3 regions of the Pseudomonas sp. Pdm06 genome follow, and region 2 is predicted to be linked to each of the others. Evidence: predicted binding sites of a transcription regulator. Region 2 holds the regulator's gene; each other region holds the start of a gene.
What was found. The regulator FliA, encoded in region 2, starts transcription of late flagellar genes. The targets are predictions, from matches to a motif close to CTAAAGTTTNNNNNNNNNNNGCCGNTAA.
Positions count from the first base shown of each region.

Region 1: the regulator FliA is predicted to act here: its motif matches at 1,745-1,772, upstream of IB266_RS05255 (methyl-accepting chemotaxis protein).
Region 3: the regulator FliA is predicted to act here: its motif matches at 3,254-3,281, upstream of IB266_RS07260 (methyl-accepting chemotaxis protein).

Region 1 is NZ_JACVAH010000002.1:481,173-491,150, forward strand. Features, by position in the region: gene IB266_RS05240 (MmcQ/YjbR family DNA-binding protein) at 1-297, shown strand, start outside; gene IB266_RS05245 (DUF1294 domain-containing protein) at 368-793, opposite strand; gene IB266_RS05250 (undecaprenyl-diphosphate phosphatase) at 790-1,620, opposite strand; gene IB266_RS05255 (methyl-accepting chemotaxis protein) at 1,894-3,528, shown strand; gene pnuC (nicotinamide riboside transporter PnuC) at 3,840-4,403, shown strand; gene IB266_RS05265 (AAA family ATPase) at 4,400-4,924, shown strand; gene IB266_RS05270 (hypothetical protein) at 5,246-5,683, shown strand; gene IB266_RS05275 (adhesin) at 5,685-6,278, shown strand; gene IB266_RS05280 (heme utilization protein) at 6,338-7,321, shown strand; gene IB266_RS05285 (C39 family peptidase) at 7,496-8,176, shown strand; gene IB266_RS05290 (hypothetical protein) at 8,235-8,981, shown strand; gene IB266_RS05295 (hypothetical protein) at 9,028-9,978, shown strand, end outside.
Region 2 is NZ_JACVAH010000001.1:80,453-90,430, forward strand. Features, by position in the region: gene flhA (flagellar biosynthesis protein FlhA) at 1-159, shown strand, start outside; gene flhF (flagellar biosynthesis protein FlhF) at 171-1,520, shown strand; gene fleN (flagellar synthesis regulator FleN) at 1,636-2,466, shown strand; gene fliA (RNA polymerase sigma factor FliA) at 2,463-3,206, shown strand; gene IB266_RS00345 (chemotaxis response regulator CheY) at 3,373-3,744, shown strand; gene IB266_RS00350 (protein phosphatase CheZ) at 3,763-4,548, shown strand; gene IB266_RS00355 (chemotaxis protein CheA) at 4,579-6,825, shown strand; gene IB266_RS00360 (protein-glutamate methylesterase/protein-glutamine glutaminase) at 6,874-8,007, shown strand; gene IB266_RS00365 (flagellar motor protein) at 8,007-8,747, shown strand; gene motD (flagellar motor protein MotD) at 8,763-9,647, shown strand; gene IB266_RS00375 (ParA family protein) at 9,697-9,978, shown strand, end outside.
Region 3 is NZ_JACVAH010000003.1:373,551-383,528, forward strand. Features, by position in the region: gene IB266_RS07240 (MFS transporter) at 1-271, shown strand, start outside; gene IB266_RS07245 (sensor histidine kinase) at 302-1,672, opposite strand; gene IB266_RS07250 (response regulator transcription factor) at 1,665-2,351, opposite strand; gene IB266_RS07255 (MipA/OmpV family protein) at 2,351-3,148, opposite strand; gene IB266_RS07260 (methyl-accepting chemotaxis protein) at 3,420-5,381, shown strand; gene IB266_RS07265 (ABC transporter ATP-binding protein) at 5,425-6,180, opposite strand; gene IB266_RS07270 (FecCD family ABC transporter permease) at 6,174-7,235, opposite strand; gene IB266_RS07275 (ABC transporter substrate-binding protein) at 7,232-8,419, opposite strand; gene IB266_RS07280 (TonB-dependent receptor) at 8,484-9,978, opposite strand, start outside.

The DNA.
Region 1 (9,978 bases), on a different contig from region 2:
AGGGAAGACTACAAATGGGGCGGCGTGCGGGTGTTTTCCATTGCCGGGAACAAGATGTTCGCCCTCCAGGGCCTGCGGGGCGACTCGTTGGCGTTCAAGGTCGACAAGGATCTGTTCCTGGGTCACTGCGACCGGCCAGGCATTCACCCCGCGCCTTACCTGGCACGGGCCCAGTGGGTCATCATGCAGGTGCCCTACCCGCTGGGGGCCGAAGAACTGCGTGGCCTGCTGCAACGCTCGCACCAATTGGTGGTCGGCAAGTTACCGAAGCGTACCCAAGTTGGGTTGTTGCTGTAGTGGCGGCGCGACTGAACCACCGCCATCGCGAGCCAGCTCGTTCCCACAGGTTTGAAGTCGAGCTGGCTGTCTAGGACAACGCCAACAGATAACCGCCCAGGAACAACTGATCGATCCAGAATACCTGGTGCAACAGCACGATGAACCAGAACACCACTTGAAACGAGACTTTGCGGGTCTTGTGGCGAAACAGCTGCTGGGCCAGCAAGGCTCCAGGCCAACCGCCGGCCAGCTCCAGTGCATGCAGCACGTTCTCCGGGGTGCGCCAGGCCTCGGCGCGCGCCTTGCGCTTGTCGCTCCAGTACAACAGGAACGCCACCACACTGACGACGCCGTAGGCTGCCATCGGCACCCACGACACCGCCCGCAGCCCGAACAGCAGCGAGCCGAACAGCGGCAAGGCGCAGAGCAGCGCAAAGATCATCAGTTTGAGCCGCAGGTGCTGCACGCCGCCGGCATTGCCCCCTGCGTGTTTACGGGCGCCGGAATCGTTCATGGCTTGACGGCGGTCCAGTCCACCCAGCCGAACTGCCAGGTGGCCAGGATCAACAGGCCAAAGGCGATGCGATACCAGGCGAACACGGCGTAGCTGTGACTGGCGATGAACCGCAGCAGGCCCTTGACCGCGATCATGGCGAAAATGAACGCCGTGACGAAACCAATGGCGAACACCGGGAAATCCGCCGGGACGAACAGTTCGCGGTACTTGTAGCCCGAGTAGACGGCTGCGCCGACCATGGTGGGCATCGCCAGGAAGAACGAGAACTCGGTAGCGGTTTTACGCGACAGGCCAAACAGCAAGCCGCCAATGATGGTCGCACCGGAACGGGAGGTGCCCGGGATCATCGCAATGCACTGGGCCAGGCCGACCTTCAACGCATCCTTCCAGGAGATCTCGTCCACCGTTTCGGCGTGCACCTGGTGCTGGCGCTTCTCGGCCCAGAGCATCACCACACCGCCCACTACCAGCGCGGCGGCTACGGTGATCGGGTTGAACAGATAGTGGTGGATCCAGTCGGCAAGCAGCACGCCCAAGACCACGGCGGGCAGGAAGGCGATCAACAGGTTGGCGGTAAACCGGCGGGCGCCGGGTTGCGTCGGCAGGCCCAGCACCACGTCGAAGATCTTGCGCCGAAACTCCCAGACCACCGCGAGGATCGCGCCAAGCTGGATGATGATGTTGAATGCCATCGCTCGTTCGCCACCGAACTCGAGCAAGTCGGCGACAATGATCTGGTGTCCCGTGCTGGAAATCGGCAGAAATTCCGTCAAACCTTCCACTACGCCAAGAATCAGTGCCGAAAAGGCGGTCCACAAATCCATTCATCCCCCAAAAAAGACGCTGTTCATGCAGGTCTTATCAATATTCAAGTGTCATGCAGGTACACGCAGCGGCTGCACGATAACCGCGACCTTTCAAAAAAAACCAATGAAAAATCAGAACAGGCTCAGGTTTTGCGCTGCGGGGCCGAAATCCTATCAGACAAGCCCTGATAACGCTGCCGCGTTATGACCCAGATCAATCATGGATAGCCGCCGGGCGCTAAAGTGCCGGCCGTCGTTAATGACAAGAATAAGAACCCGGAGTGACAGCGTATGAATAGCTTGCGCAGTGTGTCGATCAGCCGACGCTTGTGGCTCATCCTGATCGTGGCCATCGTGATGTTGTTCACGCTCGGCGCGTTGATGCTTAAACAGATCCACACCGACCTCTATCAGGCAAAAGTGCAAAAAACCCAGCACGTGGTGCAGACCGCCAGCGGTGTGCTGACCTACTACCATGGTTTGGAAACCGCTGGCACCCTGACCCGCGACGCCGCGCAAAAACAGGCCCTCAGCGCCGTGCGTGGCCTGCGCTATAACCAGAGCGACTATTTCTGGATCAACGACCTGACACCGGTCATGGTCATGCACCCGACCAATCCGAAGCTTGAAGGCCAGAACCTCTCGGCCATCCGTGACCCGAACGGTTATGCGCTGTTCAACGAGATGGTTGCCATCGCCAAGTCCAAGGGCGCCGGCATGATCAACTATCTCTGGCCGAAACCGGGTGCCGAGGCCCCGGTGGGCAAGACCTCCTACGTCCAATTGTTCGAACCCTGGGGCTGGGTCATCGGGTCGGGCGTGTACATCGATGACGTCCAGGCCGAGTTCCAATCCCAACTGATCAAGGCCTCGGTGGTCGGCCTGGTCATCACCCTGCTCATGGGCCTGCTGTTGACCCTGATCGTACGCAGCATCGTCGGTCCGTTGCAGGAAACGGTGAACGCCATGGCCAACATCGCCAGCGGCGAGAGCGACCTGACCCGCACCCTCGACACCCACGGCCAGGACGAAGTCACCCAACTGGCCCGGCACTTCAACGCCTTTACCGCCAAATTGCGCCAGGTGGTGAGCCAGTTGCAGGAGTCGGCCAGTGCACTGGGGCAATCTTCCAGCGAATTGGGCAACGACGCAGCTCAAGCCCAGGAACGCAGCCAACAGCAGTCGCAACAAATGGAACTGGTGGCCACCGCGATCAATGAAGTGACCTATGGCGTGCAGGATGTGGCCAAGAATGCCGAGCACGCGGCCAGTGAGATGCGCGACGCCGAATCCCAGGCCCAGCAAGGCCAGGTCAACATCGATGGCAGCTTGCAGCAGATCGATCGGCTGTCCCAGACCATCGATCAAGCCGTGGAGGTGATTCGTACCCTGGCGAGCGAAAGCACCCAGATCGGCAGTGTGCTGGAGGTGATTCGCTCCATCGCCGAACAAACCAACCTGTTGGCCCTCAACGCCGCGATCGAGGCCGCCCGCGCCGGCGAGCAAGGCCGAGGCTTTGCGGTGGTCGCCGATGAAGTGCGGCTGCTGGCCCAGCGTACACAGAAATCCACCGCCGAGATCCAGGCGATGATCGAGCGCCTGCAAACCCATTCCGAAGCCGCCGTGAAAGTCATCGGCGACAGCAGCCGCGCCTCGCAACTGACCATCGAACAGGCCGGCCTCGCCGGTGCCAGCCTCAACGCCATCGGCCAGGCCCTGCGCAACCTCAACAGCCTGAACGCCTCCATCGCCAGCGCCACCCTGCAACAGGCCCATGTGGTGGAAGACATCAACCAAAACGTCACCCAGGCCGCCGGACTGTCCCACAGCACCGCCATGGCCGCCGAACAATCCAGCCAGGCAAGCAGCCGCCTCAAGGCACTGAGTGAACAGTTGAACGGGTTGCTCAAGCAATTCCGGGTCTAACGATCGGTAGATGATCCCTGTGTGGGAGCGGGCTTGCTCGCGATGGCGGTCGCACATTCAGCATTGATACAAGCTGACCCACCGCTATCGCGAGCAAGCTCGCTCCCACATTGGTTTGGTGTTGGTTCCAAGCTTGGTATCCACAGCTCCCACATTGGTTTTGCATGGGTCTCAGGTTGGGTGTCAACCCCGAATCCCTTGTGGGAGCGGGCTTGCTCGCGATGGCGGCAGCCCATTCGACATTGGTATTGGAGCTCTCCACGCCATAGCGTTTACAATCGCCGCCCTCTCCTCTTTCCCAAGGAACCGCCATGTCCGGGCTTGAACTGTTTGCCGCAGCCCTCGGCGTGATCGCCGTCTGGTTGACCGTCAAGCAGAACCCCTGGTGCTGGCCGATCGGCCTGGTCATGGTGCTGCTGTACAGCTGGATTTTTTTCGAGGTGAAGTTGTACTCGGACATGCTGCTGCAGGTTGTCTACGCGGTGCTGCAACTCTACGGCTGGTGGCAATGGACCCGTGCCGGGCGCAATCATGATGGGCGCCAGGTCAGCCGCCTCGGTGGGCCATCGGTGTTGCTCGGCCTGGCCATCGGCGCGGCGGGCAGCTTGCTGTTGGGGGCCGCCATGGCCCACTGGACGGACGCCGCCCAGCCCTGGCTCGACGCCGCGCTCACGGGGTTCAGCCTCGTGGCCCAGTGGTGGATGGCGCAAAAACGCGTGCAATGCTGGCCGCTGTGGATCGCCCTGGACGTGATTTTCGTTGGCTTGTTCATCTACAAGGGCTTGCACCTGACCGCCGCACTCTATGCCCTGTTCACCCTGCTGGCCGTGCAAGGCTGGCGCGAATGGCGCGCCGACCCGGCCCTGCGCGCATGAAGGTGGTGGTCCTGACCGGCCCGGAATCCAGCGGCAAGAGCTGGCTGGCGGCGCAATTGCAGGAACACTTCGGTGGAATGCGGGTGGATGAGTACGTGCGCCATTTCATGGAGCAGACCCAACGCGATACCTGCCTGGCCGACATCACCGACATCGCCTCCGGCCAACTGGCCTGGGAAGACCAGGCGCGTGCCCATCGGCCGGCGCTGCTGATCCTCGACACTCACCTGTTGAGTAACATCCTCTGGAGCCAGACCCTGTTCGGCGATTGCCCAGAGTGGCTCGAACCGGCGCTGCTGGCCCGTCATTACGACCTGCACCTGTTGTTGAGCCCTGAGCAGGTCGAATGGACAGGCGACGGTTTGCGTTGCCAGCCCGAGTTGACGGAACGGCTGACGTTTTTCCAGGCGATCGAGACTTGGCTGAGGCGACATCGACAACCTTTCCAGGTCATTCAGGGCAACTGGGTGCAACGCCGCCAGCAGGTGTTTGCAGCCGTTACCCGACTGCTTGAAGCCTGAGCGCCGCTGGATTTGTTTCACTTCTGAAACAGTGCACGCGTACCAAACCCTGATTCAACCCCGTTTCTTGTCCTTGTCATCAAGACTGTCAAGCTGCTGAAACACTCGCCTGAAAGCCTGGATCCAGAGCCCTGGAACGGCTGATGGCCATTTGGCCGTCAGGCGCCTGTCTCAACGCTGAAACAGTATCCCTTCCCGAGGCTCCCTGCCTTAATCCAACCCATTGAATTGGGAGGCATTTCAAAACACGGCACAACACCTGCTCTTCCTCACTTCGCAACGCTGGACCAGGGCCAGCCCACCGAAGAAGGAATCGATGCCGTGGGGACTTTCGAAAGAAGTTTGACCTGTCTGCTAGTGATCGGCTGCGCCACGCTCAGCCTGCCAGTACAGGCCGAGGGCAACGGCGTCATCGTGCTCAGCCGTGACGTACAACCCATCGCAATCGGTCGCAACGGCGGCAAAGACCCCTACCCGACCACCGTCAATGCCAACCCCTCCGAACGAATCAACCAAGCGACCGCCAGCACCGAACTGAGCGATGGCGAGTTCGCCAGCGTGGCCAGCGGCTCGTCGATCCGCAACATTGTCACCCCCAATACCGGTGTGCAGGGTTTGAACGTGGTCACCAACCCCAACGGCATGCCTGGCATGAATGCCGGTCACGGTGGCGGTAGTGGTGGCGCAATCTCAGGCACCATCAACCGCTCGTTGAGTTCCGGCCTGGCCCCGCTGGGTCGGCTGGCGGGAGGTCAGTGACATGAAACCCGTGCTGTTTCTACTCGCCCTGATCATGCTTTCCCTGCTCAGCTCCTTCACCGTATTTGCCGATTCGGGTGTTGCGGTGGTCAGCAGCGCCAACCTGCAGGATTCCGGCAGCCATTACACCGGCAACTTCAACGTCAACCAGGCGGCCGGCGACCAGATCCAGCAAACCAATACCCGGGCCATCGCCATTGGCGGCCACGCCCAGGCAAGCACCCACGTGCGGCAACGTGTCGACACCCAGGCCAACCCTTCCATGAACGCCACTGCCCGCATCGGTGGCCACTCCTTCAGCAACGGCAACGGCGTGCTGGGCGTCAACCAGTCCGCCGGGGCCAACAATCAGATGGCCAATGTCATGCGGGTGGGCATCAGTGCTCATCCGCAGAGCATGGACGACAGCGCCCTGTCCCAACAGAACGTGGCGTTGTTACCGAACTCAGGAGCAACTGGCGCCCCAACCGGCAGTCGCCAGGTCGTTACCAGCGACCAGGCCTTCACCGGCAGCCGAGGGGTAATCCAGGTGAACCAGAGCGCCGGGGTGGGGAACCGAATGGCTAACACCCTGAGCATCCGGGTCGCTGATTGACCCGGGGGCTACATAAGAAAGTACCGACACTTAACCAACGACACGCAAGGAGAAACACCATGAAACCTACAATGGCACTCAAACCATTGGTTTTCGCTCTCGCCGCTGTCATGGCAATGGCTGCACAGGCTGGAGGAAACGGTAACCATAATGGCCATGGCAATGGTCACGGCAACGGACATCAGCAAGGGCCGACGCTGGACCAGTTGCTCTCCATCAGTGCCGGGGCTGGGGCCGCGGTGCTGGATGAGCAGAACAGCGACGGCAACGTGGTGACCAACCAGGCCACCAAAAACACCGCCGAAGCCAAAGACTCGCTCAATGGCAGCAACGGCAACATGGGCGCCAACATTGCCGGCGGCGACGGCAACCAGCAGGACAACGCCGCCGCCCTGGCCACCGCCGACGAAAGCTTCATCTTCGGCTCGGCTGTCGCCGCCTCCAGCGCCACGCAGGTCAATAACAATAACTACGTCAAGAACAACTCCACGCAAAACAACGCCTCGCTCACCAATGCGGGCAACAACGGCTCCGGCAACATCGGTATCAACGTGACCGCCGGGAACTTCAACCAGCAGAAAAACAACCTGGCCATTGCCGTATCCGGGGGCCGTGTCGCACAGGCCTCAGCCTCGGCTGACCAGTCCTCCACCGGCCTTGTGGTCGACAACAAAGGCGTGCGGACCTACAAGACCGACACCCTCACCAGCACCTACAGCGCCTCAGGCACGTTCAAGGCCAAAGGTACCGGTACCGCCGAAGACAACGATCATGGCGGCTGGGGCAACAAAGGCGGCTACGGCGGCGGTCATGATGACGACAAGTTCAAGTTCTCCGCCGTGGGGACTTTCGAACTGGCCGGCAGCAACACCCAGCAGGTGCTGACCCGCGACGGTTGGAAAAACCCTGTGATCAACAACGCCACCATGACCAACTCCATGAACGGCTTCTCCGGCAACGGCGGCGCCAACGTGTCGGCAGGCGTGGGCAACCAGCAAAGCAACTCGCTGTCCATCGCGGCTGGCTGCAAGGCTTGCATGTAAAAAAAGTACCACTGTGGGGGTAGTAGCTCTGTGGGAGCACAGCTTGCTCGCGATCGAGGTCGTCACGTACGGCCCCTCTGCTGGCTTTAAAACCGCTATCGCAAGCAAGCTTTGGTCCCACAGGCTCGCCCCCACAGGGGGCTTTTTCCTGGACGTCCACTAGGCGTATTGATCATGCGTGTCACTGCCGTTTCCCTGCTGCTCTGCCTGACGTGTATGGCTGAAGCGGCGCAGATGCCGGTCGCCGCCCTGCCTGGCGGCATGCTGGTCTACAAACCGGTGCAAAGCGTACGCGAGCGTAAATTCAGCGACATCGTCGAGCAGAAAACCGATTTCAGTTGCGGCGCCGCCGCGCTGGCCACGGTGCTGCGCCAGGCCTATTGGCTTGACGTCGATGAAGAGCACGTCATCAAAGGCATGCTGGTCAATGCCGACCAGAACCTGGTTCGTACCCAGGGGTTTTCCATGCTGGACATGAAGCGCTACGTGGAGACCATCGGCATGCGTGCCCGAGGCTATCGCATACCGCCAGAGAAACTCGAAGCGGTGACGATTCCGGTGGTAGTCCTGATGGAAATACGCGGCTACAAGCACTTCGTGGTGTTGCAGCGGGCCGACAAGCAATGGGTCTACATCGGCGACCCGGTGCTGGGGCACAAGCGTTACACCCACGATGAGTTCGTCAAAGGCTGGAACGGCATCGTCTTTGCGATCGTCGGCCCGGGCTACGACAAGACCAACGCACTACGCAGCCCTCCTCAACCCCTGACAGCCCGTAACAAGCTGGATGGTTTCAACCCGGTCAGGGATGCGGAACTGATGGACTTCGGCTTCATACAGAGCGACTTTTTCTAATCGCCGACCACTGCCAACAATAAGTACAAAAAGGAGCAGGACGCTCCGGGAGCAGCACATGAAAACGTCACACTGGCTGTCGCTGGCCTGCCTGCTCGCGACTGCCTCGGGCTATGCCCATGCCGGCTTCAAACCCATCGAAGTCAAGGACCAGGAGCTTGCCGAGCTGCGCGGTCGTTATGTCATGCCCGGCCGAGTCATCAGCTTCGGCATCGTCATGAGCAGTACCTGGCGCAACGCCAGCGGCGACTTGATCGGCGCCACCAGCACCATGCAGATCCAGGCCGCCACCGTCAAACCCGAGTTTTATGTCTCCACCATCAAGCAGACCGGCAATGGCAGCGCCCCGGAACAGGGCAGCGGCAACATTACCGGTGGCGTCGGCCTTGGCACGAGCCAGGGCGTGACCCAGAGCGTGCGTGCCGCCGGCGACGGCAACACGGCCTACAACAACGTCAACATCAATGTGAAAGAGAGCAACCAGGCGCCGGCGCTCGTGCCTTCCCAGGGCCAACTGCTGACCAAGGGCCAGACCATCAGCGGCAGCAACGCCGCCGGCAGCGTCGCGGTCACCGCCACCGGCAACGGCGTGCAAATGGCGATCCAGGCCAGCCACAACCAGGGCGGCACCCTGCAACAGGTGGCCCAGGGTGGCTTGTTGCAAAACACTCGCCTGCTGGGCAATAGCAACCTGGTCAACAACATGACGCAGCTCAACGTGGTGCTGAACAACAACGGCCCCAGTGCCGGGGCATTGGACTGCAACCTGACCCAACTGCGCGGCCTCCGTAACCTCGGTTATTGAACTACGCTGTTTTCCGACCATTGGGCAAATAGGGACGGCATATTTCATGTATCGATCCGTATCGTTGCGCGCTGTGATGTGTTTAAGCACGTTGTTCCCGGCGGCCGTGTTGCAGGCGGCCCCGGACGCCGACATCGAGGCCCTGAAACAGGAACTTCTTGAGCTCAAGCAGCGATACGAGGTCCAGCAGAAAGCCCTGGCGGTGCTCGAACAGCGGGTTCGCCAGGTGGAAGATCAACCCGCCGCGCCACCACCCAAGCGCCTGGCCAAATCCCCGGCCGACATGAAAGGCAACCAGACCGTGGCCGGCGGTGGCGCGACAACGGCCGGCGGCAGCGGCTATGGGCAATCCCTGGCCGATGACTCCCAGCCGGCCCAGAGCGTCTCCAATCTCTATGACGAGGCCAGCGGCTTCTTCGGCGGCGGCAAGTTCAGTTTCGAGACCGGCGTGACCTATTCGCGCTACGACACGCGGCAACTGATCCTCAACGGCTTCCTGGCCCTGGATTCGATTTTCCTGGGCAACATCAACCTCGACCGGATCAAGGCCGACACCTGGACGCTGGACCTTACCGGCCGCTATAACTTCGATAATCGCTGGCAGTTCGACCTCAACGTGCCGGTGATCTACCGCGAATCCACGTATCAGTCAGGCGGCGCGAACAACGGCGCGGCCGGAGTCACCAGCGAAGAAACCGTGACCCGCGACCCGACCATCGGCGACGTCAACTTCGGCATCGCCTACAAGTTCATGGATGAGTCGATCAACTCTCCGGACGCGGTGGTCACCCTGCGAGTCAAGGCGCCCACCGGCAAGGACCCGTTTGGCATCAAGCTGCGCCAATCCCAGGCCAACACCAACCTGTTCGTACCTGACGACCTGCCCACCGGCAATGGCGTGTGGTCGATCACGCCAGGGCTCTCGCTGGTCAAGACCTTCGACCCGGCGGTCCTGTTCGGTACCCTGTCCTACACCCATAACTTCGAAGAATCGTTC
Region 2 (9,978 bases):
CAAGGCCAACCGGTGATCCTGCTGGTGGCCGGTCCGATTCGCGCGATGCTCTCGCGATTCGGTCGCCTCGCGGTCCCGGGGCTGCATGTGCTGGCGTACCAGGAAATACCGGACAACAAGCAAGTGACCATCGTTGCGACAGTAGGGCCCAACGGCTGAGGTAGTGGTTTATGCAAGTGAAGCGTTTTTTCGCCGCCGACATGCGTCAGGCCATGAAACTGGTTCGTGACGAGCTGGGCGCTGAAGCAGCCATCATTGGCAACCGTCGTATCGCCGGCGGTGTCGAGCTGACGGCGGCCCTGGATTACAAACTGTCTGCGCTGGCCCCGCGGGTTCCGAACATGGAACTCGAAGACGAGCTGCGCAAGACCCAGTCGCGCATCGCCAGCGCCCAGGCCGAACTGAGCCTGCGCAGCAGCGAAGGCGAGGGTGCCGCGGGCACCAATCGTCAATTGTTCGCCGGTCAGCCGCTGACCGCCGGCCTGCCGTTGACTGCTGCCGAGCCGCTGATCGAGCAGGCCCAGGCCGAACCGCGTCGTCCGGAGCCGGCACCCGCCGCGCCTGCCCGCGGTCTCGACCCGCGCGCCCTGGACTCGATGCGCTTCGAGCTCAACAGCCTGCGCGAGCTGATGGAAGTCCAACTCGGCTCCCTGGCCTGGAACCAACTGCAAGGCAGCCGTCCGGCCCAGGCCAACCTGTGGCGTCGCCTGCAACGCATCGGCTTGTCCGGCCCGTTATCCCGGGACCTGCTGGCGCTGATCAATGGTATCGAAGAGCCTCGCCAGGCCTGGCGCATGTTGCTGGCGCACCTGGCGCGGATGATCGCCACGCCGGAAGTCGAGCCGCTAGAGGAGGGCGGGGTGATTGCCATGGTCGGTCCTGCCGGCATGGGCAAGACCACCACCCTGGCCAAGCTCGCCGCCCGCTACGTACTCAAATACGGCGCCCAGAGCATCGCCCTGGTGAGCATGGACAGTTTCCGCATCGGTGCCCAGGAACAACTCAAGACCTTGGGCCGGATCCTCAATGTGTCGGTGACCCATGTGGATCCGGGCCAATCCCTGGCCCAGGCGCTGGAGCCGCTGCTGCGCAAGCGCGTCGTGCTGATCGATACCGCCGGCCTGCAAGCCAGCGATCCGGCCCTGCGCATGCAGCTCGAAAGCCTGGCCGGACGCGGTATCAAGTCAAAAAATTATCTCGTGTTGGCAACCACCAGCCAGAAACAGGTTCTAACCGCCGCATACCACAGCTACAAACGCTGCGGACTGGCTGGCTGCATCCTGACTAAGCTGGACGAAACGGCAAGCCTGGGCGAGGTGTTGAGCCTGGCGATCGGTCATGAACTGCCGGTGGCCTACCTGACCGATGGGCCGCGGATCCCGGATGATTTGCATCTGCCGCGCCGTCATCAACTGGTCAGCCGTGCCGTGAGTGTGCAAATGCAGGAAGAACCCAGCGAAGAAGCCATGGCTGACATGTTCGCTGACATCTACCACAGCCCGACCAAGCAGGTCGGCTGAGGTAATCATGAATATTTTTTGTACCTACATCGATGGTCTGCCATGCATTGTTCCTTATGCGAACGCGCAGCCAGTAATGTGGCCTCCGTCTAAGAAGACAAGGTAAAGAACGAACATGGGCAGCATGCATCCCGTACAGGTGATCGCGGTGACCGGCGGCAAAGGTGGCGTCGGGAAGACTAACGTGTCAGTGAACTTGTCCCTGGCTCTGGCAGAGCTTGGCCGACGGGTCATGCTGCTGGACGCCGACCTGGGCCTGGCGAACGTCGACGTGCTGCTGGGACTTACCCCCAAACGCACCCTGGCGGACGTGATCGAGGGCCGTTGCGAACTGCGCGACGTGCTGTTGCAGGGACCTGGCGGGATTCGCATCGTGCCGGCTGCCTCCGGCACCCAGAGCATGGTTCACCTGACCCCGGCCCAGCACGCGGGCCTGATCCAGGCCTTCAGCGACATCGGCGACAACCTCGATGTGCTGGTGATCGACACCGCGGCCGGCATCGGCGACTCGGTCGTCAGTTTCGTCCGCGCCGCCCAGGAAGTGCTGCTGGTGGTCTGCGACGAACCGACGTCCATCACCGACGCCTACGCCCTGATCAAACTGCTGAACCGCGACTATGGCATGAACCGCTTCCGCGTCCTGGCCAATATGGCCCAGAGCCCGCAGGAAGGGCGCAACCTGTTCGCCAAGTTGACCAAGGTCACCGATCGCTTCCTGGACGTCGCCCTACAATACGTCGGCGCCGTGCCGTACGACGAAAGCGTACGCAAGGCCGTCCAGAAGCAACGCGCCGTTTATGAAGCTTTTCCACGTTCCAAATGCGCGCTGGCGTTCAAGGCGATCGCCCAGAAGGTCGATACCTGGCCACTGCCGGCCAACCCCCGCGGGCATCTGGAATTTTTCGTCGAGCGTCTTGTGCAACAAACAGCAGGGCCCGTGCTATGACAGCCAGCGGTTACAACCATCTCTACAAAAAATCGGCACGGGACGCCCAGTACGAATTGATCGAGCGTTATGCGCCACTGGTCAAGCGTATTGCCTACCACTTGCTGGCGCGGTTGCCGGCCAGTGTCCAGGTCGAGGACTTGATCCAGGCCGGCATGATCGGCCTGCTTGAAGTGTCGAACAAATACGACGCCAGCAAAGGTGCCAGTTTCGAGACCTATGCCGGTATCCGCATTCGCGGGGCGATGCTCGATGAGGTCCGCAAGGGCGATTGGGCGCCGCGTTCGGTGCACCGCAATACCCGCATGGTCAGTGACGCGATTCGGGCAATTGAAGCTAAAACCGGGCGTGACGCTAAAGATCACGAAGTTGCGGCCGAACTCCAGTTGAGTCTCGACGATTATTACGGGATTTTGAACGATACCTTGGGCAGCCGCCTGTTCAGTTTCGACGACCTGTTGCAGGACGGCGAACACGAAGGGCTGCACGAGGATAACGCGAGTGCTCACATGGAGCCGTCGCGTGACCTGGAAGATGAACGTTTCCAGAGTGCGCTGGCGGATGCGATTGCCAATTTGCCGGAGCGTGAGCGGCTGGTCTTGGCGCTGTACTACGACGAAGAGCTGAACCTCAAGGAAATCGGTGAGGTCCTGGGGGTCAGCGAATCGCGGGTCAGCCAGTTACACAGCCAGTGCGCGGCCCGTTTGCGGGGGCGTTTGGGGGAGTGGCGAGCGCGTTGACAGGCAGTGTGGGGACACTGCGACGAGGCTGGCCTGGCAGGTGCTGTGCCAGTCTCCATCCGTTGTGCTCCAGACCGTTGTCGAGTGTTGTGCCGGATTGATTGAAATGGCGCGTCCAGGTGCTGGGCGCGTTTAAGACTGCTTGGAGGTCGAATTGGACAAGAACATGAAAATCCTCATCGTTGATGACTTCTCAACGATGCGGCGGATCATTAAAAACCTGTTGCGTGACCTTGGGTTCACCAACACGGCCGAAGCAGATGACGGGACCACTGCGCTCCCGATGTTGCACAGTGGCAACTTCGATTTTCTGGTCACCGACTGGAACATGCCAGGCATGACCGGTATCGACCTGCTGCGCCAGGTGCGTGCCGACGAAAAACTCAAGCATCTCCCGGTGTTGATGGTCACTGCCGAAGCCAAGCGCGAGCAGATCATCGAAGCGGCCCAGGCCGGTGTGAACGGCTATGTGGTCAAACCCTTCACGGCCCAGGCGTTGAAAGAGAAGATCGAAAAAATCTTCGAACGCATCGGTTAACGGCGCCACGGGGGAGCTATGGACAACGAATCTTCAATGGGCGATTTCGAATCGACCCTGAAAAAACATGCCCGCGAACTGGTCGACAGCCTTGAGAAAGGTCGCTTTGGCGATGCGGTTCAAATGATCCATGAGCTCAACCAGACCCGTGACCGCGGTCTGTATCAGGAAGTGGGCAAGCTCACGCGTGAACTGCACAGTGCGATTGTCAATTTCCAGATCGACCCGCATATGCCGCAGGCCGAGGAAGTCTCACAGATCACCGACGCCACCGAGCGCCTGGGGTATGTGGTCAAGCTGACCGAAGCCGCGGCCAACCGCACCATGGACCTGGTGGAAAGCGCAACGCCGCTGGTCAATGGCCTGAGCGAAGAGGCCCAGGCCTTGAGCACCGACTGGGGCCGGTTCATGCGTCGCGAAGTCGGTGCTGAAGAGTTTCGGGAGCTGGCCCGTCGGGTCGACGGTTTCCTGACGCGCAGCAGCACCGAGAACCGCGCCGTGGCAAGCAACCTCAACGACATTCTGCTGGCCCAGGACTATCAAGACCTGACCGGCCAGGTGATCAAGCGTGTGACCCAGTTGGTCACCGAAGTGGAAAGCAACCTGCTCAAACTGGTGTTGATGGCTAGCCAGGTCGACCGCTTTGCAGGCATCGAACACGACCGTGAAGCGATGCTTGCTGAAAAAGATCCACAAAAACATCTCTCTCAGGGTGAAGGTCCGCAAATTCATGCCGATAAAAGAGAAGACGTTATGTCCGGTCAGGACGATGTGGACGATTTGCTGTCCAGCCTTGGATTCTGAGTTTTAGCCCTGTTTTAGGAGCAGCCATTAATGAGCTTCGGCGCCGATGAAGAGATCCTTCAGGATTTCCTGGTTGAGGCCGGCGAGATTCTAGAGCAACTGTCCGAACAGCTGGTCGAGCTGGAAAGCCGACCTGATGATGCGGATCTGCTCAATGCAATTTTTCGCGGTTTCCACACTGTAAAAGGAGGCGCCGGCTTCCTCCAGCTCAACGAGCTGGTGGAGTGCTGTCACATTGCCGAGAACGTGTTCGACATCCTGCGCAAGGGTGAGCGTCGCGTTGACTCGGAATTGATGGACGTGGTGCTCGAAGCGCTGGATGCGGTCAACAGCATGTTCAGCGAAGTGCGCGAGCGCTCGCCGATCACCCCTGCCACCCCTGAGTTGCTCGCCGCGCTGGCACGCCTGGCCGAGCCGCAATCGGCTGACGAAGCGGCGCCGGTTGTCGAAGCGGTGGTTGAAGAACCGGTCGCTGAAGAATCGGGCGACATCACCGATAACGAATTCGAACAACTGCTGGACTCCCTGAATACCGTCAAGGCCCAGGCCGAGGCGCCGGCCGCTCAGGCCGCACCTGCTGCGCAAGCCGCCGGGGCTGGCAGCGATGAAATCACCGATGCCGAGTTCGAGTCGCTGCTCGACCAGCTTCACGGCAAGGGCCAGTTCGCGCCGGATGCGGTCGTCCCGCCGACGGCACCGGCCGCACCGAAAGCGGCGGGCGACAGCTCCGACATTACCGACGACGAATTCGAAGCGTTGCTCGACCAGTTGCATGGCAAGGGCACCTTTGCCGTTGACGCACTGGATTCGGCCATCGCTTCGGCGCCGACCCCGGCCAAGCCTGCCGCCGCTGCCGCTGGCAGCGATCTGATCAGCGACCACGAATTCGAATCGCTGCTCGATGAGCTGCATGGCAAGGGCAAGTTCAGCGAAGTCGGTACGGCGTCTGCCGCGCCTGCCGCCACCGCGGCGGCACCGGCGGCCAAGGCTGCGCCCAAACCCGCTGCCAAGGCACCGGAACCCAAGGCCGAGCCCGCCAAACCTGCCGCCGCCGCGGCGCCAGCCCGGGCTCCGGCGGCTGCGCCAGCGGAAAAACCGGCCAGCGAAGCCGAGACCACCGTTCGGGTCGACACCGCACGCCTGGACGAGATCATGAACATGGTCGGCGAACTGGTGTTGGTGCGTAACCGTCTGGTGCGCCTGGGCCTCAACAGCCAGGACGAAGCCATGTCCAAGGCCGTGTCGAACCTCGACGTGGTCACGGCCGACTTGCAGACCGCGGTCATGAAGACCCGGATGCAGCCGATCAAGAAAGTCTTCGGGCGCTTCCCGCGCCTGGTTCGCGACCTGGCTCGCCAGCTCAAGAAAGAAATCAACCTGGAACTGGTGGGTGAAGAGACCGACCTCGACAAGAACCTTGTCGAGGCCCTGGCCGACCCGTTGGTCCACTTGGTGCGCAACGCGGTCGACCACGGCATCGAGTCGCCGGAAGAACGCGAAGCCTCGGGCAAGGTCCGCAGCGGCAAGGTGATCCTGGCCGCCGAGCAGGAAGGTGACCACATCCTGCTGTCGATCTCCGACGACGGCAAAGGCATGGACCCGAACGTGCTGCGTTCCATCGCGGTGAAACGCGGTGTAATGGACAAGGATGCCGCCGACCGCCTGAGCGACACCGAGTGCTACAACCTGATCTTCGCCCCGGGTTTCTCGACCAAGACCGAGATTTCCGACGTGTCGGGCCGTGGCGTGGGCATGGACGTGGTGAAAACCAAGATTTCCCAGCTCAACGGTTCGATCAACATCTACTCGACCAAGGGCCAGGGCTCGAAGATCGTCATCAAGGTCCCGTTGACCTTGGCGATCATGCCGACCTTGATGGTGATGCTGGGCAACCAGGCCTTCGCCTTCCCGCTGGTCAACGTCAACGAGATCTTCCACCTCGACCTGTCGCGCACCAACGTGGTGGACGGCCAGGAAGTGGTGATCGTACGGGACAAGGCATTGCCGCTGTTCTACCTCAAGCGCTGGCTGGTCAGCTCCGCGGCTCATGTGGAGCAGGGCGAGGGCCATGTGGTGATCCTTTCGGTGGGCACCCAGCGGATCGGCTTCGTCGTCGACCAGTTGGTGGGCCAGGAAGAAGTGGTCATCAAGCCGTTGGGCAAGATGCTCCAGGGCACCCCGGGCATGTCCGGCGCCACCATCACCGGCGACGGCCGCATCGCGTTGATTCTCGATGTGCCAAGCATGCTCAAGCGTTACGCCGCCCGGCGTATTTGATTCTGGAGGGGGGCGGCCCAGGGCCGCGCCTCATCTAACGGAGTGTTTATGGTAGTTAAAGTCCTGGTGGTGGACGATTCGGGTTTTTTCCGTCGCCGCGTCTCGGAAATTCTTTCGGCGGACACGAGTATTCAGGTCGTCGGTACCGCGACTAATGGCAAAGAGGCGATCGATCAGGCCCTGGCACTCAAGCCGGACGTGATTACCATGGACTACGAGATGCCGATGATGGATGGCATCACGGCCGTGCGGCATATCATGCAGCGCTGCCCGACCCCGGTCTTGATGTTCTCGTCCCTGACTCACGAAGGCGCCCGGGTAACCCTCGATGCGCTGGACGCCGGGGCGGTGGATTTCCTGCCGAAGAATTTCGAAGACATTTCGCGCAACCCCGACAAGGTCCGGCAGTTGCTGTGCGAAAAGGTCCACAGCATTTCCCGCAGCAATCGTCGTGTCGGTGCCTACAGCACACCGGCGCCAGCCCCGGTTGCGGCGCCAAGCCCTGCGCCAGCGCCGACGGCATCGAGCAGCTTCAATCCGGCCCCGGTACGCAGCGCCCCGGCACCTGCGCCGACGCGTTCGGCACCTGCCAGTGCAACGTCGCCGGCACCCAAGCGCAAAGCCTACAAACTGGTGGCGATCGGTACGTCCACCGGCGGCCCGGTGGCGCTGCAACGGGTCCTGACCCAGTTGCCGGCCAACTTCCCGGCTCCTATCGTGCTGATCCAGCACATGCCGGCGGCGTTCACCAAGGCGTTTGCCGAGCGTCTGGACAAGCTGTGCAACATCAACGTCAAGGAAGCCGAGGATGGTGACATCCTGCGTCCGGGCCTGGCATTGTTGGCGCCGGGTGGCAAGCAGATGATGATCGACGGCCGCGGTGCGGTGAAGATTCTGCCGGGCGATGAGCGCCTGAACTACAAGCCTTGCGTGGACATTACCTTCGGTTCCGCGGCCAAGTCCTACGGTGACAAAGTTCTGGCGGTGGTGCTCACCGGCATGGGCGCCGACGGTCGCGAAGGCGCACGGCTGCTCAAGCAGGGCGGCAGTGCGATCTGGGCCCAGGACGAAGCCAGTTGCGTGATCTACGGCATGCCGATGGCTATCGTCAAAGCCGATCTTGCCGACGCGGTGTACGGGTTGGACGACATCGGTAGACACCTGGTCGAGGCCTGCCTGTAATGGATGTGCTCAGCCTGATTGGCATCATCATGGCGTTCGTCGCCATCATTGGCGGCAATTATCTGGAAGGCGGTCATCTGGGCGCGCTGGCCAACGGCCCGGCGGCGTTGATCGTGCTCGGTGGCACCATCGGCGCGGCGCTGTTGCAGTCGCCCATGAGCGCTTTCAAACGGGCCATGCAGGTACTGATCTGGATTCTGTTCCCGCCCCGTGTCGACCTGGCCGGTGGCATCGACCGCGTGGTGAACTGGAGCCTGACCGCTCGCAAGGAAGGCCTGCTGGGCCTGGAAGGGGTGGCCGACGCCGAACCCGACAGCTACTCACGCAAAGGCCTGCAATTGCTGGTGGACGGCGCCGAGCCGGAAGCCATCCGCAGCATCCTGGAAGTGGATTTCTACACCCAGGAAAGCCGCGACATCGAAGCGGCCAAAGTATTCGAAAGCATGGGCGGCTACGCGCCGACCATCGGCATCATCGGAGCGGTGATGGGCCTTATCCACGTGATGGGCAACCTGGCCGATCCGTCGCAACTGGGCAGCGGCATCGCCGTGGCCTTCGTCGCCACGATCTATGGCGTAGCGAGTGCCAACCTGGTGTTGCTGCCCATCGCCGCCAAACTCAAGTCCATCGCGTTGCGCCAGTCGCGCTATCGCGAAATGCTGCTGGAAGGGATCCTGTCGATCGCCGAAGGTGAAAACCCGCGTTCCATTGAGTTGAAGCTCCAGGGCTTCATGGACTGATGGGAGACATGGAAAATGGCACGTCGCAGGCATCGTGAAGAACACGTCAACCATGAACGCTGGCTGGTTTCCTACGCCGACTTCATCACGCTGCTGTTCGCTTTTTTCGTGGTCATGTACTCGATTTCGTCGGTCAACGAAGGCAAGTACAAAGTCATTTCCGAGGCGTTGATCGGGGTCTTCACCGATTCCGATCGAGCCCTCAAGCCCATCCCAATCGGCGAGGAGCGGCCCAAGACCACCACCCCGGCCAAACCCTTGGTCAAGGACAGCGAGCAGGTGGAGGCCGGTATCGCCGGCAGTAGCGATCCGTTGAAAAGCATCGCCGACGACATCAGCGCGGCGTTCGGTGACCTGATCAGCTCCAACCAGATGACCGTGCGCGGCAACGAGCTGTGGGTCGAGATCGAGCTCAATTCCAGCCTGTTGTTCGGCAGCGGCGATGCCATGCCCAGCGACATGGCGTTCAACATCATCGATAAGGTCGCGGCGATCCTCAAGCCCTTCGACAACCCGATCCATGTCGAAGGCTTCACGGACGACCAGCCGATCCGTACCGCGCAATACCCGACCAACTGGGAGCTGTCTTCGGCCCGTTCGGCGAGCATCGTGCGCATGCTGGCGATGCAGGGCGTGAACCCCGGTCGCCTGGCCTCGGTGGGCTACGGTGAGTTCCAGCCGGTGGCCAACAACGCCACGGCCGAGGGGCGTGCGCGCAACCGGCGGGTGGTGCTGGTGGTGTCGCGTAACCTCGATGTACGTCGTAGCCTGACCGGTACCGGTACGGCCAATGCAACCCCGGATGCGGCATTGAAGCGGGCTGGCACACAAACTGCACCGGCTCCGGTCAAGTCGCCGGGAAGACAGAGTGCCGTCAATTCTCCGTCACCCGCTTTATAACCGAGCTATTTCTCGGTCGAGCCTGTTTCGGCCGGGAGGAACGATCCGAATGAGAGTCTGGGCAGTCGCCAATCAAAAAGGTGGTGTGGGCAAGACCACATCTTCCATCGCTTTAGCCGGGTTGCTGGCCGAGGCGGGCAAGCGCGTGGTCATCGTCGATCTGGACCCCCATGGCTCGATGACCAGCTATTTTGGCTACGATCCCGACAGCCTGGAGCACAGCAACTTCGACCTGTTCCTGCACAAGGGCGTCGTGCCCGAGGGTTTGCCGGGGCAATTGTTGTTGTCCACCAGCGACGAGCGGATTTCCCTGTTGCCGTCGAGCACCGCC
Region 3 (9,978 bases), on a different contig from region 2:
TCCCCTGGTGGTCAAGGACCTGACCCAGGGCACCGGGCGCTTCAACGTCAGTCTCGGGGTGTTGTCGACGGTGTTCGGGCTCGGCGCCGCGTTGAGCAACAGCCTGGCCGGCTTCGTGGTGCAAGGGGCTGGCTACAGCGCGGCGTTCCTGACCCTGGCGGCGATTGCCGCGCTGGCATTCGGCCTGTTGCTGGCGATGCCCGAGACCTTCAGGCCAAGCCGCGTGTCCCAGGCCGACACCCTTGCGTTGCCCGACGGCGGGGTCGCCTGAGGCCGCGTACCCGGTTCGACCCCGCGCTGTTCAAGCCCGGGCGGGGTCGCTGGCGTGTTCCCGGCGAGACAATTGAAGCAGCAGTCCTGGTTCCGCTCTTGTGGCTGAAAGCGTCCAGCCATGGGCCTGGGCGATTTCCTGGCAGATCGTCAGGCCCAGGCCGGCGCCATGGTCGCGGCGATGGGGCCCGCGCCAGAAGCGCACGAACAGCTGCGGCAGTTGCTCCCGATCAACCCCGGGGCCCCAATCGCGTACGCTCAGGTGATCCTTGCCGATGTCCACTCGCACCTCGGTGCCTCGAGGGGCGTGTTGGAGGGCGTTCTCCAGCAGGTTTTTCAGCAAGGTGAAGAGGGCGCTGCGATCAGCCTGCCAGGGGGCAACGCCCGTGCAATCGTCGGCCAGCACCAGGCGTACGTCGACGGCTTCGGCCATGCGCTGTAGATAGTCGGCGGCTTCTTTCGCGACATCGGCCAGTTCGACCGCGGCAAACCTATAGTTCTGCGCCTCGCTGGCTTCGGTCAACAGCAGCAGTTGCTGGGCTTGGCGGGTCATGTGGGCGACGTCGTTGAGGAGCGCGCTGCGATCGGGACTGTCTGCCATCAATTCGATCTGCGCGCGTATCAGCGCCAGCGGTGTCTTCAACTCGTGCGCCGCTGTCGCCAGAAATTCCTGCTGGATCCGGTAGCCATTTTCCAGGCGCTGGAGGACCCGATTGAAACTGTCCACCAGTGGCAAGACTTCGGAAGGTACGCGGCTGACCTGCAAGCGCGAATGCAGCGAGCGAGGCGAGATGGCCGCGGCCGACTCGGACACTTCGCGCAAGGGCTTGAGCGTATAACCCAGGATGACATAGGCGCAGGCACCAAAGACGAAGAGCAGTACCAGGCTGAACAGGACGATGCCGGCCCCCATGAAGGGCAGCGCGAAGGCGCCGTGAAAGAGGTCCATCAACCGTTCGCTGACGGCAAGCTGCAAGAACCAGGTCTGGCCGTCGTGTTCGACTGGCGCGGTGGCACCGTACATCAAGATGCCCTGGCGCTCGAACTTGAACGGTTCGTGCTCCAAAGGGTGCAGCGAGGCACTCGCTGGCCAGAAGGTCGCATCGGTGGACGCCAGGGCCACGTTTGCCGAGGCGTCCAGCACGCGGTAGCCGATTTCCTGTCCCATGCTGTCATAGGTCCAGATTCGATCCGCCTCGCTGGGGTCGAATCCGACCGGGCGCCCGCCAGCATCGAACTGGAGTTTCTCCGCCAGCTCCTGGGTGCGTTCGGCCATGTTCATGACCGACAGGATGTCGCTCTGTGAGCTGACCAGGGCCAACGCCGCCGACACGATCAACAGAATGCTCAGCGCCACGCCGGCGATATAGGCCAGCAGCACCTTGAACCGGAGGCTACTCAACCACGTCGACCTGGCGGAGCGCATAACCGAGACCTCGCAAGTTGACAATGCGTTGGCGGGAGCCGATGGCAAGCAGCTTGCGGCGGATACGGTGCAGGGCCACGTCCAGGGCGTTCGGCGTGACCGCCTCGCTCAAACCCCAGCCCGCCGCCTCTATGCTGGGGCGGCGGACGATTTCCCCAGGCTTGCGCAACAGCAGCAACATGATCTGCATTTCCGCCGGCGCCAGGGTAATGCTTTCATTCGCACAGCACATAGTGCCGGTCTCGGGTTGCAGGCTCAGGTCACCGTGGCTGGGTGCCAGTGGGCGGCAGTCCACGGGGCGCCGCAGCAAAGCCCGCACCCGGGCAACCATTTCATCCATGGCAAACGGCTTTGGCAGATAGTCATCGGCACCGGCATCGAGCCCCTGTACCCGATCATGCAGGGCATCCCGTGCCGTGAGCACCAGGCACGGCAGGCCAAGCCCGGCGCTGCGCAGGCGCTTCAACAAGACAAGCCCGTCGCCGTCCGGCAAGCCGCGATCGAGGATCAGCGCCTGGTAGGGCACCCGCTGGATGGCTGCCCATGCACCGTCCATGCGGTTGATCACATCGACGGCGATCCCGGCGTTCGTCAATCCCGTGCTGACCAGTTGGGCCAAGCGTTCGTGGTCCTCGACCAACAGAATGCGGCTCATCAGAAGCGGTACAGGTAGCCGAACAGCGCGCTGTTTTCGGTAGAACGATCTACCAGCGGGCTGTCCTTGATCTCGCTGGCGAAGCGGGTCGCCTTGATATCGAGGAACACAGAGTGGTGCTTATCGAACATGTAGTTTCCCCGGACGCCAAACTCGGTATTGAGGGCGGACTTGCCATCATAGGCCGCGCGATCGATGCGGGCTTCACTGTCGCGCACGCCAAAATAATAATCGACGTATTTCTTGTCCTGCCACATCGCCGTCACGTGGGGCGTGAGGGTCATGTGCTCGTCGAGTCGCCAGGTCCGCTCCAGGCCCAGGTTGAAGCGCTGCCCCTTGCTGTTGCCCGATACATCCGCCAGCCACTCGGCGTGGGCGTCCACCCAGTCGGTGTGCCACTGCATTTTTGCTCCGGCCCAGAAGCTGCTTTTACGGTCGCTCATGCCATCGAAAACCCGCGAGTCATCGGCATCATAGCCACTGAAGTCGTACTGGCCCACGAGGCTGAAATCGATGTGCTGGGTGTCGTTGATCTCGAACTGCGACAGCTTGACCTCGGCGTTCGGGCCGAACACCCGCAGGTATTCGTTCTCGAAGTAGATCAGCGGTATCGCCTTGTTGTCACGATCGATGCCGGTATAGGGCTGCTGGCTGCTGATTGCGCCGACCCCCAGCCCCCAGGACGAAGACGGTTTGGCGGTTTCAGGTTCGGCGGCCTGTGCGGCCAGCGCTGAAGGGGGCGCAGTCAGTAGGATCAGGCTCGGGATGGTGGAAACGGCTAAGCGCAGCAAATGCATGGGGTGCTCCAACGGGACAGGATGAAATGCGCGCCTATCGTTGAGCGTCTTCCCTTACCGGATACTTACGGTTATTTGTCGAAAGCTTGACCTCGATCAAGGCAAATACATATTCCCGCTTCATGGCCGTTATATGTGCCAAGCGGTGCAATATCAGGGGTGATGGCTATTTGGTATTGCGCTAAGATCGCACCAAGTCAGCGTGTATAACAGCCTTCTTACAATAAGTTCACGCGTCACTAATTCATTTTTAAATGAGGCTTGAACGGAAATGCTCAGGAATGCACCGCTGCGTCTGAAACTTTTATTGATCCTGCTCCTTCCCTTGTTGGGATTCCTGATTTTGGCCGGCGTCTTTGTCGTGGACAACTACAAGACACTGCGTGATATGGACGCCACGGTCACCGCCAGCGCCACGGCGCAGAAGTTGAGTCAACTGATCACGGTATTGCAGCGTGAACGCGGCGCCAGCGGGGTGTTCCTGGGCAGCGCGGGCAAGTCCATGGGCGAGCGGATGATCCAGGCGCGTCAGGATTCCAATGCTTCTGTCGAGGTGGTGCGCCGGTTGTCTGCGTCGGGGAGCGCGCAATTGGACAACGTCCTCCAGGCCTTGGCGCAACTGCCCGCCATTCGTGGGCAAGTGGATAAGTTGGGTATCAGCAGCACCGAATCGGGTGTTCGTTATACCGAGATCATTCAAGCGCTCGTGGGCTATACCCACTCTTTGGAAGCGACGATCAACAACGCCACCATTGTTCATGCACTCGGTGCGCTCAATCAGTTTATCGAGATGAAAGAGCGGGCTGGACGCGAGCGGGTCGTGCTGGGCCTGGTATTCAGTCAGGACCGTTTCGACGAGACATTGTTGTCGCGCTTTAGCCGTAATCTCGGCGAGTTCTCTGCTTACTCCGACGCATTCCGTCGCCAGGCCCAGCCAGCCTTGCTTCAACAGTTTACCGAGCAGATGCTCAAACCCGCTGCGGTCGAAGTGGGCAAGTTGCAGCGCCTGGCTTTCGAAGTGCCATTGGGGCAGCCGCTGGGCATCAAGCCAGAGGCCTGGTTTGAACTCTCCACTCAGCGCATCGACATGATGGGCCAAGTGGAGGAAGCCCTCGGTCAAAACGTCAGCCGCCTGGCGGTACACGGGCGCGATGAAGCCAGCCGTGCGTTGTGGTTGACCCTCGGTGCGGTCGTCGTGGCGCTGCTGGCGGTGACGGTGCTGTCGTATGTGATCATCCGCATGATCGATTTGGCGGTACGCGATGTGAACCGGGCCCTGAACGGCCTGGCACAGCGTGATCTCACTGCCAGGGCCACGTACGAGGGTCGGGATGAATTCGGCCAGATCTCGCGCAACCTCAATCGCATGGCGCAGGAGATCAGCGAAGTCGTGCAGGAAATCGGCAATGCCACGGCGCAGGTGGCCACCGCCGCGCAAGAGTCTTCCACGGTGACGGTCCAGACCAGTGCGAGTGTCGAGCAACAGCGCCAAGGCACCGAGCAGGTGGCCACCGCGATCAATCAGATGAGCGCCACGGTGCGCGAGGTGGCGCAAAGTACCAACGATGCGGCGCACATGTCGCAACAGGTCAACCTCAGCACGGCGCAAGGGCGCGTGGAAATCGAAAGCACCATCGGGCTGATTCGCCAATTGTCCGGGCAGGCCGAGGAGACCGCGGGGATCATTGGTGATCTCAAGCTGGAAAGCGATGCGATCTCTTCCGTGCTCGACGTGATTCGCGGCATTGCCGAACAGACCAATCTGCTGGCGCTCAATGCGGCGATTGAAGCGGCGCGGGCCGGTGATCATGGGCGCGGGTTTGCGGTGGTCGCCTCCGAGGTGCGCACCCTGGCACAAAAGACGCAGGAGTCCACGGGCAATATTCAACAGATGATCAGCAACCTGCAAGCCGGGTCGGATCGTGCGGCGCTGTCCATGCAGCAGACCCTGGACAAGGCTCAGGACGGGGCGAGCAAAGTCGAGCGCGCGGGGGCGTTGTTGGTGGAGATCGCCGAGGGCGTGGCGACGATCAGCGACCGTAACATCCAGATCGCCTCCGCAGCCGAAGAGCAGAACGCGGTGTCCGAGGACATCAATCGTAACGTGAACGAGATCAATGACCTGGTGATCCAGGTGAGTGCCGGTGCCGAGCAGACGGCCATCACCAGCCAGGAACTGGCGCGCCTGGCCGAGCACCAGCAACAGTTGGTCAATCGCTTCAAGGTCGCCTAGTTCCTGCGGCCCCGGGCCTTTGGCGCAAGGCCCGGCTGTGCGTTCAAACGATATCGTCGATCAGGATGTGGCGCTCGCCGCGGCTGCACTGCTCGATCCGCGCTTCGACCTTGTAGACCTGGCGCAGCATCGACTCGGTAATCACCTCGGCGCTCGGGCCGCTGCCCTGGGCGGTGCTGTCGGCGATGACCAGCACTTGGTCGGCAAAGCGCAGCGCCTGGTTCAGGTCATGGATGGCGATGAACACAATGACCTGGCGTTTGCGCGCCAGGGCCCGCATGAAATTCAGCACCTGGACTTGCCGATGCATGTCCAGGGCGCTGGTCGGCTCATCCATCAACAGGATTTCCGGTTCGCGCACCAGGGTCTGGGCGATCGACACCAGTTGCTGCTGTCCGCCGCTAAGCTCTCCGAGATTACGGAACGACAACTCAGTGATGCCCAGCGCGGCGAGAATGTCGTCCACCAGCTTCAGTTCGTCATCGTGGACGACCCAGCCCGGCGTAAGCTGCTTGCGCGCCAGCAGCACCGACTCGTACACCGTCAACCGGGCACTGGCGTTCAAGCCCTGGGGCATGTAGCTGATGCCCTGCGGTCCCTTTTTCGAGCCCTCCAGGATCACCTGCCCGGGGCCGTCGATCAACCCGGCCATGCGCTTGAACAAGGTGGATTTGCCCGCCGCGTTGGGGCCGACTACCGCCACCACCTGGCCGCCGACAAAAGCTGCCGTGGTCACGCCGTGAATGACCGTGCGCTGGCCATAGCGGGCCCCGAGATTCTCCAGCCGGATCGTTACCATGAGTTTTTCTTCCCGCCGAGAATCAAGGATATGAAGAAGGGCACGCCGATCAGCGACGTCACCACGCCGATGGGGAAAATGGCCCCAGGGATCAGGGTTTTGCTGATCACCGAACTGGCGGACAGAATCAGGGCGCCGGTCAGCAACGACGCCGGCAGGAAGAACCGTTGGTCTTCACCGATCAGCATCCGCGCGATGTGCGGGCCGACCAGGCCGATGAAACCGATCGTGCCGACAAACGCCACCGGGAACGAGGCGAGCAAGCTGACCATGATCAGCGTCTGAAAGCGCAGGCTGCGCACGTTGATGCCGAAACTCGCGGCCTTGTCGTCCCCCAGCCGCAGCGCGGTCAAGGCCCAGGCGCGCCGGGCGAAAATCGGCAGGGTGACCAGGATCACCAGGCAGATCACCCCGAGCTTGGGCCAGGTGGCTTTGGTCAGGCTGCCCATCGTCCAGAACACCACGGCGGCCACGGCTTGCTCGGTGGCGAAGAATTGCACCAGCGCCAGCAACGCGTTGAAGGTGAACACCAGGGCGATGCCGAGCAGCACGATGGTCTCGGCGGTGACACCGCGGCGCAGGCTCAGGAAGTGGATCAGCAATGCCGACAGCATGGCCATGATGAACGCGTTCACCGGCACCATGTACTGCGCCGCCAATGGGAACAAGGCCACGCCAAACGCCAGCCCCATGGCCGCACCGAAACTGGCGGCAGCGGAAATGCCCAGGGTGAACGGGCTGGCCAGCGGGTTGTTGAGGATCGTCTGCATCTGCGCGCCGGCCAGCGACAACGCGGCGCCGACCGCGACAGCCATCAGCGCCACAGGCAGGCGGATGTCCCACATCACCACGCGAACCTGGGGCGAAGCGCTGTCCGGCGAAAACAGTGCGCCGAGCACTTCGTCGAGGCTGTAGCGTGCCGGCCCGAGGGCCAGGTCGAGCAGGACGCTGCAAATCAGCAACAGCGTGAGCCCGCCGAGGATAAGCCGCTTGCGCAACACCAGGCGTCGGTAGGTGTCACGCTGCATCACCAGGGTTTCGTTCAACGACGTCATGGCTTGTCCTCAGTCTGGTCCAGGCTGACGGCGTAACCCGGCTCATACGGGACCGGCAGGAACTGCTCGTGCAATTGGCGGAACGAGGCGTCCGGGTCCAGGTCGGCGAATAACGTCGGGTGGAACCACTTGGCCAATTGCTGGATGGCCACGAACTGATAGGGGCTGTTGTAGAACTGGTGCCAAATGGCGTGGAACGCCTGGTCGTCCTGGGCCTTGATGCCGGCGTAGGCCGGTCGCCGGGTGTACCACGCCAGTTTTTTCCTGGCTTGGGCCATGTCCGCCCCGGGGCCGACGCCGACCCAATGGCCACCGGGTGCAAAGGCTTCCCAGTTGGCGCTGGTGACCACCACCTGCGCCGGGTTGGCGACCACCACTTGCTCGGCATTCAACTGGCCGAACGTGGTGGGGATGATGCCTTTGGCGATGTTGTCGCCACCGGCCATTTCGACGAACAGGCCGAAATTCTCGTTGCCGAAGCTCAGGCAGCAATCATCGGTGTAGCCGCCGATGCGCTCGATGAAGACCTTGGGCCGGGCAGGGTGGCGCGCTTCAATGACGTCGGTGACCCGTCGAATCTGTTGGTTGCGAAAATCGATGAAGGCTTCGGCACGGGCTTGCTTGCCGAACAGTTGGCCGAACAGGCGCATGGTCGGCTCGGTGTTCTGCATCGGGTTGTTGCGAAAGTCCACGTAGACCACCGGGATGCCCAAGGCGTCGAGCTTCTCGATGTAGCGCGCATCCTCGGTGGCGTGCTGGGCTTCGATATTGAGGATGATCACATCCGGACGCTGGGAGATAGCCTGTTCGATGTCAAAGGTGCCGTCCTCGAACCCGCCGAAGGTCGGGATCTTGGCAATCTCGGGAAATTTGCGCAGGTAGGCGCCGTAGGTGTCCGGATCTGACTGGATCAGGTCCTTGCGCCAACCGACGATGCGTTCGATGGGGTTTTGCGTGTCCAGTGCCGCCACCAGGTACAACTGGCGGCCTTCGCCGAGGATCACCCGCCTGACCGGGAGATGGACCTTGACCTGGCGCCCGAGCAGGTCGGTCACGCTGCCCAGGGCAGGGTCCGCCTCGGCGGCCAGGGCGTTGCGGGGCGTCAGCGAAAGAAACGACACACCGAGCAGCCCGGCGAACAGCAGGGCGGCAAGGGTGTGAGGGCGGCGAAAAACGGTAACCATGGTTCATGCCTTTACAAAAGCCGGACCGGACAACGGCGCAAGTCGCCGCCCCGGCCCGCAGGTTTCAGAAATCAACGGTGGCGGATAACAACAGCGTGCGCGGTGCGCCTTGGGAAAACGCGCCATAGGACGCGACCCCCGACCAATAGGCGCGGTCAAAGACGTTCTGCACCGTGGCGCGAAATGTCGTGGGCCGTTCGGCAATGCGCGTGGCATAGCGGGTACCGACATCGAAGCGGGTCCAGGCATCCAGTTCCTGGGTGTTGGCCTGGTCGACGTACTGGCTGGCGGTGTAGATCGCGCCGCTGGTCAGTGTCAGCCCGTCGATGCCCGGGGTGTCCCACTCGGCCCAGAGATTGGCCTGGACCTTGGGCACGCCCACCGGTGTATTGCCGCGGTTGGCGGCCACGCTGGTGCGGGTCAGCTCCCCATCGAGTAGCGTCACACCACCGAGCAGGCGCGTGCCCCGGGCAATCTCGCCGGACAGGTTCAGTTCCACGCCACGGTTGCGTTGCTGGGCCTGGACCGAAAACACCCCGGACGACAATTCACCGCTGGGTTTCTTGATCTGGAACAGCGCCAGCGTGGCCATGAAACGCTCGTAGTCGAGCTTGAGCCCGATCTCCTGCTGGCGGGAAATGTAGGGTGAAAAAACTTCGTCGGCGTTCGTGGCGGCAGCCGGCGCGATGTCGCCCTTGCTCAGGCCTTCGATGTAGTTGTAGTACAGCGCGACATGGTCCCAGGGCTTGGCGACGATACCGAGCAGTGGCGTGGTCTTGCTTTTGTCGTAGGACGGGGTGGCAACGGTGGTGTTGTAGTTGTCCGACTGGATGCTTTGCCGGCGCAACCCGAGGGTGAGTTGCAGGCGCTCATCGAGCACCGACAAGGTGTCGGCCAGGGCAACGCCCGACAGTTCGCTCTCGGAGACTTTTGGCGTGTGAGGTTCGGCGATGTTGGGCCTGGGGCGGTCGACCGGGTGATAGATGTTCGAGAGGATGGCGGGGCCGGAAATAATGCCCCGGGACAATTCATCGCGATAACGGCTGACTTGCAGCACCGCGCGGTGGCTGACCGGCCCGGTGTCGAAGCCCAGGCGCGCGCCGGCATCGACGGTGTAGCGTTGGACGTTGAATTTGTAATAACCGGGAACCGATGACGTGTCGCCGGCGGCGTTGATGATGGTCGGGGTCTGGTCGGACATGCGCTCGACCTCGGATTTTCCGCCACCGGCGTGGGCAAACAGGGTCAGATTGTCGCTGAGGTCGTACTCGCCACTCAGTAACGCCGACTTGTCCCGGGCCCGGGAGCGCCCCCAGTCCTGGCTGACACTGGTGCGGCCGTTGGCGGCGGAGGGGATTTGCACGCCAGAGTCGATCAGGAAAGGGCGGGAGGCGGCGTCGAATTTTTCATCCTGGCTGATCAGGTCCAGGGTCATGCGCAGGCGATCCCCTTGGTAATCCAGGGACATGGCGCCGGTACCGACGTCTCGGGACTGCTTGTCGATGGCCGTGTCACCCTGCTGCAGGCTACCGTTGAGCCTGATCCCGAACCGGCGTTCC